2 regions of the Agrobacterium radiobacter genome follow, and region 1 is predicted to be linked to the other one. Evidence: riboswitches for the same ligand, from Rfam matches in the RefSeq annotation. Region 1 holds a riboswitch; the other holds the start of a gene.
The links. A riboswitch is a leader RNA that binds a small molecule or an ion and turns the genes downstream of it on or off. The one in region 1 is predicted to bind S-adenosylmethionine.
Positions count from the first base shown of each region.

Region 2: it holds a riboswitch for S-adenosylmethionine, as region 1 does, so the genes downstream of both, MRBLRC7O_RS00580 (O-succinylhomoserine sulfhydrylase) here and metA (homoserine O-acetyltransferase MetA) in region 1, are expected to answer to the same signal.

Region 1 is NZ_JBEGHX010000001.1:2,386,495-2,390,575, forward strand. Features, by position in the region: gene MRBLRC7O_RS11840 (ABC-F family ATP-binding cassette domain-containing protein) at 1-1,197, opposite strand, end outside; gene MRBLRC7O_RS11845 (thiamine diphosphokinase) at 1,202-1,855, opposite strand; SAM riboswitch at 1,946-2,022, shown strand; gene metA (homoserine O-acetyltransferase MetA) at 2,106-3,032, shown strand; gene MRBLRC7O_RS11855 (aldose epimerase family protein) at 3,209-4,081, shown strand, end outside.
Region 2 is NZ_JBEGHX010000001.1:120,694-124,774, reverse strand. Features, by position in the region: gene MRBLRC7O_RS00595 (RNA 2'-phosphotransferase) at 1-400, opposite strand, end outside; tRNA gene MRBLRC7O_RS00590 (tRNA-Gly) at 459-532, opposite strand; gene MRBLRC7O_RS00585 (2'-deoxycytidine 5'-triphosphate deaminase) at 588-1,685, opposite strand; SAM riboswitch at 1,759-1,837, shown strand; gene MRBLRC7O_RS00580 (O-succinylhomoserine sulfhydrylase) at 1,881-3,065, shown strand; gene apaG (Co2+/Mg2+ efflux facilitator ApaG/CorD) at 3,299-3,691, shown strand; gene MRBLRC7O_RS00570 (Hsp33 family molecular chaperone) at 3,745-4,081, opposite strand, start outside.

The DNA of each region.
Region 1 (4,081 bases):
ACGGGCCTGTTCCGGCTGGAACAGGAAATCCTTCATATAGCCCGTCACATGCTTCAATTCGCCGTTGACCAGCAGGTTTTCGCCGCGACCATCGGTCAGATAATGCGCGAGCGTATCGTTGGGATTGAGATCCTCACGTTTCTGGTCGAGCGTCGCGATCTCCAGATTGGTGCCGAGCTTCACCATGCCGCTATCGGGCTCAAGCTGGCCGGTGAGCATCTTCAGAAGCGTGGTTTTACCGGCGCCATTGGGGCCGACGAAGCCGATGCAATCCCCGCGATGGACACGCAGCGAAAACGGCGCGACGATCACGCGCTCGCCGTAGGCCTTGGTGATGGCCTCGGCCTCGATGACCAGCTTGCCGGATTCGCGCCCTTCGGTGACGGTCGCCTGCACCGTGCCCTGCGGCCCCTTATGGCCGCGATATTCCGCGCGCATGGCCTGAAGCTCACCGACGCGGCGCATGTTGCGCTTGCGTCTCGCGGTCACGCCATAACGCATCCAGTGTTCTTCGCGTTCGATGGCCTTGCCGAGCTTGTGCTGCTCCAGCTCTTCCTCTTCCAGCACCTTGTCGCGCCATTCCTCGAAATGGGCAAAGCCGCGATTAAGACGGCGGGACTGGCCACGATCGAGCCAGACGGTCGAAGTCGAGACTTTTTCGAGAAAACGGCGGTCGTGCGAAATCAGCACCAGCGCGCTGCGCCTCTGCTGCAAATCGCTCTCAAGCCATTCGATGGTCGGCAGATCCAGATGGTTGGTGGGTTCGTCGAGCATCAGGATATCAGGTTCCGGCGCCATCACGCGGGCAAGGGCCGCACGTCGCGCCTCACCGCCGGAAAGGCTTGCCGGATGTTCCTGCCCCGTGAGGCCGAGATGCTCAAGAAGATAGGTGACGCGATAGGGATCGTCGCCGGGTCCGAGCCCAGCCTCGGCATAGGCCTGCACGGTGTCGTAACCGTTGAAATCCGGCGCCTGTTCCAGATAACGGATGGTCGCGGACGGATGCCGGAAAACCTCACCCGACTGCGCTTCAACGAGACCCGCAGCGATCTTCATCAGCGTCGACTTGCCCGAACCGTTGCGCCCGACAAGGCAGATGCGATCGCCCGGCTCTACCTGGAGATTGGCGCCATCGAGCAGCGGGGTCACGCCGAAGGTCAGCTTGATGTCATCGAGTTTCAAAATTGGGGGTGCCAAGGTGTCAGGCTCCGGTCAGATCATAAGGGCGGGCGAGCACGATGGCTTTTCCGCTTTTCAGCGAGAAATGCACGGGGCCGCCATTCGCGACATTGGAAATAGTGCGGGAGGAGCCGAAAGCAAGCGCGAAATCCTTCAGCGGATAACGCACATTGCCGATATCAAGCCCCGCAAGGGCGGTAAATCCGGCAACAGAAAACAGCGAAGCGGGCGGCAGATCGACATCCAGCAAACCGGGAAGCAGCGGCCGGGCCTCTTCTTCACCTGACGTCAGCGTAACGTCGATACCACGTTCGGCCAGCGCCACCGCGTAAAGAAGGTGCTGCAGCGCATGGTCGCTTCTCTCGCCTCCAAGCGCACCGACAAGCACCAGCGAATGCGCTCCACGGGAGAGAGCTTCCGATACCGCGATCTCGCCATCCGTCACCGCCTTTGCGGCCGGGTACGGCTGCCGCGCCACATCTGGCCAGGCGTCCAGCAACTCTTTGCTGGCGGAATCGAAATCCCCGACCCACAGCTCCGGCGCAAGGCCAAGCGGCCGGGCATGGCGCATGCCGCCATCGGCCGCAATCACACGGCTATCCGCGACCGCCTCTTTCAGACGATCGGTCACCGTGACATCGCCGCCAAGCAGAATGGTGAAACGCTCTTTATCCATGCCCTGCCTTACCGCACCTCGGCCAAAAATGGAAAGCCGAAACCCCGATGAAATCAGCCTATATTGATTTTCGCCGGCTTCGGGATTATGAAACGCCTCAGTGGTGATTTGCCGACCGGCTTGCAGCCACTTTAAAGAAGTCGCTAAAGGGTCGAGGAAAAAGGCAATTTCCTGGGACCGGTCGCGATTTCGCTGCCGGTTTTTTTGTTTTCGCAACGTTCTTTACGTGATCCGGAAAAGAGAGTTCGACATGCCGATCAAGATTCCCGATACGCTTCCCGCTTTTGAGACCCTCGTTCACGAGGGCGTGCGGGTCATGACCGAAACGGCTGCTATCCGGCAGGATATCCGCCCGCTCCAGATCGGGCTTCTCAACCTCATGCCGAACAAGATCAAGACGGAAATCCAGATGGCACGCCTCGTCGGCGCTTCGCCGCTGCAGGTGGAACTGTCGCTGGTGCGGATCGGCGGCCATCGCGCCAAGAACACGCCGGAAGAGCATCTCCTGTCCTTCTACGAGACGTGGGAGGAAGTGCGCCACCGCAAGTTTGACGGTTTCATCATTACCGGTGCCCCCGTGGAGACGCTGGCCTATGAAGACGTGACCTACTGGAACGAAATGCAGAAGATTTTCGAATGGACGCAGACCAATGTCCATTCGACGCTGAATGTCTGCTGGGGGGCGATGGCCGCCATCTATCATTTCCATGGCGTGCCGAAGCACGAACTGAAGGAAAAGGCTTTCGGGGTCTATCGTCACCGCAATCTTTGCCCCTCGTCGATCTACCTGAACGGCTTTTCGGATGATTTCCAGGTTCCTGTCTCGCGCTGGACTGAAGTACGCCGCGCCGATATCGAAAAACATCCGAGACTCGAAATCCTGATGGAGTCAGAGGAAATGGGCGTTTGTCTGGTGCATGAGAAGGAGGGCAACCGGCTCTATATGTTCAACCATGTCGAATATGATTCGACGTCGCTTTCGGACGAGTATTTCCGGGACGCGAATGCCGGCGTGCCCATCAAGCTGCCGCATGATTATTTTCCGCACAACGACCCGGAACTTGCCCCGCTCAACCGCTGGCGCAGCCATGCCCATCTGTTTTTCGGCAACTGGATCAACGAGATATACCAGACGACGCCCTATGATCTAGAAGCCATCGGGCAACTGGCCGCTTAAAGCGCGTCGCGTTTGGTCAAACGCATGCGACGCGCTTTCTTCTTTGTTTTAAGCATGTCTTTATCCCAAAACCGCAGGACACTTTTGGGAGACATGCTTTGAATTGCGGGATTGCGAATTGCCGGAAAATGACGCAACGTCCGCCGGCAATTCATGGCAACCGGGAGAATGATGTTATGGGCGACGAGGCGGCACGGGAGAATTTCGGTTTCACGGCGACCGGCGAAAAAGTCGAACGCGTCACCATCTCGAAAGGCGGGCTGACGGCCAAGGTCATCACCTGGGGTGCCGTCATTCAGGATCTGCGTCTTGAGGGCCACCAGCCGCCGCTCGTGCTCGGCTTCGACAAGTTCGAGGATTACAAATATTCCTCCTATTTCGGCGCCACCCCCGGCCGCAACGCCAACCGTATCGGTGACGGCCGGTTCTCGATCGACGGGCACGAATACCAGCTGGAACTGAACGAAAAGGGCGTAACCCATCTGCATGGCGGCAGCGACGGCATGGGCAAACGCAACTGGATGCTGATGGAACATGGCGAAAGCCATGCGATTCTGCAGATAATCGATCCCGATGGCCGCGCCGGTTATCCCGGCAATTGCACGGTCACGGCCACCTATACGATCCTCGACGGCGGTGTGCTTTCGGTGGTCTATGAAACGGTGACCGACAAGCCGACCATCGCCAATGTCTGCCAGCATTCCTATTTCAATCTCGATGGGGCAGATACCGCACTTGGGCATGAGATCAGCATCGCTGCTGACTTCTACCTGCCCACCAACGACAAGCAGATACCGACGGGCGAAATCCGCTCCGTCGAAGGAACCGTGTTCGACCTTCGCCAGACAACACCGATGCGGCGCAAGGAGAATGGCGAGCAGGTCCTCTACGACCATAATTTCTGCCTTTCGCCCGAACGTCGCGCCAAGCGCAAGGTCGCCCGCGCCTATTCGCCGGCCTCCGATATCGCTCTTGAGGTTCACACCACCGAACCCGGTGTACAGCTTTATTCGGCCTTTAAACTGGACGTCCCGGTTCCCGGCCTCGAT
Region 2 (4,081 bases), 2.3 Mb from region 1:
CTCCAACTCTTCTCGCTGTTTCTTTATCAGCGGAGAGATGGACATATTGCCGGTTCTGCGGGAGCAATCCCTTTTCCCTGATGCTGCCGAGAAAACGGGTGGCTGTGCCGTGATAGAGCAAAACGGGTAGCTTTACAGGCTCGAGACCGAGATCCACCACCACCGAATGGCCCTGATTGGCCCGGATGAATTGCCCATCGGCAGAAATGGCGAACCGCTTCTTGTCGCTGGTATCGACAATCTCAAGCAGCAACTCATGCGTAAGGGGAATATCGGCTCTTGCTATCAACTCGTCGATATTGGCCCACCCTTCCGCGTCGAGTTCGATACTGATCGCATCCGGTTTGTGACGAAGGACATAGCTTAGAAATTTACTGATCTCGCTGAGGGACTGCGCCATCGGGATGCTGCTTTCTCTTATGACCTTTAATATTCCGGCACATGGATCGCGGCATCGCTGGAGCGGGTGAAGGGAATCGAACCCTCGTATTCAGCTTGGGAAGCTGCTGCTCTACCATTGAGCTACACCCGCGCGCGCATAAGACATCGGATAGTTCGCAGCGGGTGTCAAGCACCCGCCGGTTTCGTTATTCGGTGCGAAAATGCTTGGAAAGCTTCAGCCCCTGGGCCTGATAGTTGGAGCCGAGGCCGCTGCCATAGAGGCCTTCCGGTTTCTGCAGCATGTGCTCGTAAACAAGCCGGCCAACGATCTGCCCGTGTTCCAGAATGAAGGGCACCTCGTGGCTGCGCACTTCGAGCACGGCGCGGCTGCCGGTGCCGCCCGCCTGCGCATGGCCGAAGCCCGGATCGAAGAAGCCGGCGTAATGCACACGGAACTCGCCCACCAACGGGTCGAAGGGCGTCATTTCAGCCGCGTAAAGCGGCGGAACGTGGACAGCTTCGCGTGAGACGAGAATATAGAATTCATCCGGGTCGAGGATCAATTCGGCGCGGCCGCGTGCGTAGAGCGGTTCCCAGAAATCGAGAACGTCGTGCTGGGCCTTCTTGTCGACATCCACCACCGCCGTGTGATGTTTGCCGCGATAACCGATCAGCCCGTTTTCACCGAAACCCTTGAGGTCGATCGAAAGCGCGATGCCGCCGCCGGTCACGTTGGGCGTGTCGCTTGCGACCAGCATTTCCGTCTCGTGCAGCTTCAGCAGTTCACTTTCATTGAGCAGCGAATGGCCAATGCGGAAGCGGATCTGCGACAGGCGTGAGCCGCGGCGCACCACGATGGGGAATGTGCGCGGGCTGATTTCCAGATAGAGCGGGCCGACATAACCGGCCGGTATCTTGTCGAATTCCTGCGCATTATCGGTCATCACGCGGGTGAAGATATCGAGACGGCCGGTCGAGCTTTTCGGATTGGCCGAGGCAGACATGTCCGCCGGCAGCGCAAGGCTTTCCATCAAGGGAACGATATAAACGCAACCGGTTTCTAGCACCGCGCCCTGGGTGAGGTCGATCTCGTGCAGGCTGAGACGATTGAGCTTGTCGAGGACGTGGGTTCCGGGGCCGGGCATAAAGCTGGCGCGCACGCGATAGGCCTTCGAGCCGAGCCTGAGATCAAGGCTGGCAGGCTGCACCTGATCAGCATCGAGATCGGCCTCGCTCTTCAGCTTGCCGCCTGCAAACAGCGCCTTGATCGCGCCATCCGCCAAAATGCCCGTGGTTCTCGTCATGGTCATCATTCCTTTTTACGGCGACAAAACCAAAAGGAAAGCATTGACGCAAGCCGGTAACGGCAGTATGGCAAGCTTATCCCGTGGTGATTTGGCCGGTCGGCTTGCAGCCACGTTAAACAAGTGGCTAAAAAGACCGGGTGCTAGGAACCGGTCTGCTTTTGCGGCCGGTTTTTTTGTTTTGAAGGTGATCACATGAGCAATAAATGGCGCCCGGCAACCCAGCTCGTTCACGGCGGTACGCTACGCTCCCCTTACGGTGAAACGTCGGAAGCGATCTATCTGACCCAGGGTTTCGTATACGAAAACTCCGAAGCCGCCGAAGCGCGCTTCAAGGGTGAAACGGACGGGTTCATCTACGCCCGTTATGCGAGCCCTACCAACGACATGTTCGAAAAGCGCATGTGCCTGCTGGAAGGCGCTGAAGACGCCCGCGCACTTGCGTCGGGCATGGCCGCCGTCACCGCCGCCATCATGTGCCAGCTGCGCGCCGGCGACCATATCGTTGCTGCCCGCGCCCTTTTCGGCTCCTGCCGCTGGGTGGTCGAAACGCTCGCGCCGAAATACGGCATCGAATGCACGCTGATCGACGGTCGCGATCTCGGCAATTGGGAAAAGGCGATCCAGCCCAACACCAAGCTGTTCTTCCTCGAAAGCCCGACCAATCCGACGCTCGAAGTGGTGGATATTGCCGGCGTGGCGAAGCTCGCCAACCAGATCGGCGCCAAGGTAGTGGTCGACAACGTCTTTGCGACGCCGCTTTTCCAGAAGCCGCTCGAACTCGGCGCCCATATCGTTGTTTATTCGGCCACCAAACATATTGACGGCCAGGGCCGCTGCCTCGGCGGCGTGATCCTTTCTGACAAGAAGTGGATCGAAGAAGAGCTGCAGGATTATTTCCGCCATACCGGCCCGGCCATGTCGCCGTTCAATGCCTGGACGCTTCTGAAAGGCATCGAGACCCTGCCGCTGCGTGTGAAGCAGCAGACGGCCAATGCCGGCAAAATCGCCGATTTTCTCGCCGATAACGGCAAGGTCGCCAAGGTCATCTATCCCGGCCGCGCCGACCATCCGCAGGCCGACATCATCGCACGGCAGATGTCCGGCGGCTCGACGCTGGTGGCTTTCGAACTGAAGGGTGGCAAGGAAGCGGCCTTCAAGCTGCAGAACGCGCTTGAGATCGTGAAGATTTCCAACAACCTCGGCGACGCCAAGAGCCTTATCACCCATCCCGGCACGACGACGCACAAGAACCTCTCCGACGAGGCGCGTGCTGAACTCGGTATTTCCGGCGGCACCCTGCGCCTTTCCTGCGGCATCGAGGATACCGACGATCTGCTGGAAGATCTGGTGAAGGGTCTGGCGGCCGTTTCGGCTTGAAAATTCAATCGGCAAATCGCCATGGCCTGACCGCGTGTCGGGCCATGGTTCGCCGGTGCGGTCCGAAAAGACCCTATCAGGCAACCAATATTTACCTTTCCCGTTATCCCTAACGATGGAAAGCAGCGCAACAGGAGATGCCCCCTGCCCGTCAAGTCATTCATTTTCTTGACGATAGCCAGAACCTATAGTGTAGGATGTGGCGGCAGGCATAATATCGAGGTGTGGCGCGTATGTATCGTGCTCTGACAAGGGATATCGAGGTAACGGTCGACCCGTATTATCTCGAGGAACAATCCGACCCGGATGACGATCGTTACGTCTGGGGCTACAAAGTCGTGATCGCGAACAACTCCGATATTCCGGTAACCCTCGTCAATCGCTATTGGCACATCACCGATCAGAACGGACAGGTCGATGAGGTCTATGGGCCTGGCGTCGTGGGTGAGAAGCCACATCTTAAACCCGGCGACAGCTACGAATACTCTTCGGGTTGCCCGCTGGACACACCCTCGGGCCTGATGTTCGGGCATTATGAAATGGAAACGGAAAATGGCGAGGTGTTCAACGTCACCATACCCGCCTTTTCGCTGGATTCACCGGGCCTGATGCGGGTTCTGAACTAACCACTCGCCCGGCAATGAAAAAGCCGCACCCTTTGTGGGGCACGGCTTTCTATTCAGGCATTTTCAAATTCGCTGACATCGTAGCGATAGGTGGTGGAGCAGAACTCGCAGGTCACGGCAATGGCCCCGTCTTCCTCGCTCGCCTTGATCTCTTCGGCGGTGAAGCCTGACAGCACACCCTTGATCTTGTCCCGCGAGCAGCTGCAACGGTCGAAAACTGCCTGCGGATCATAGATGCGCACGCCGCTCTCATGGAAAAGCCTGAAGAGCAGGCGTTCCACCGGCACCTGCGGATCGGTCAGCTCGTCGGTATCCACCGTGTTCAACAGCGTGACGGCTTCCATCCAGGCATCATCCTCCTGCACCTCGTGACCGCTTTCATCGCCGTCG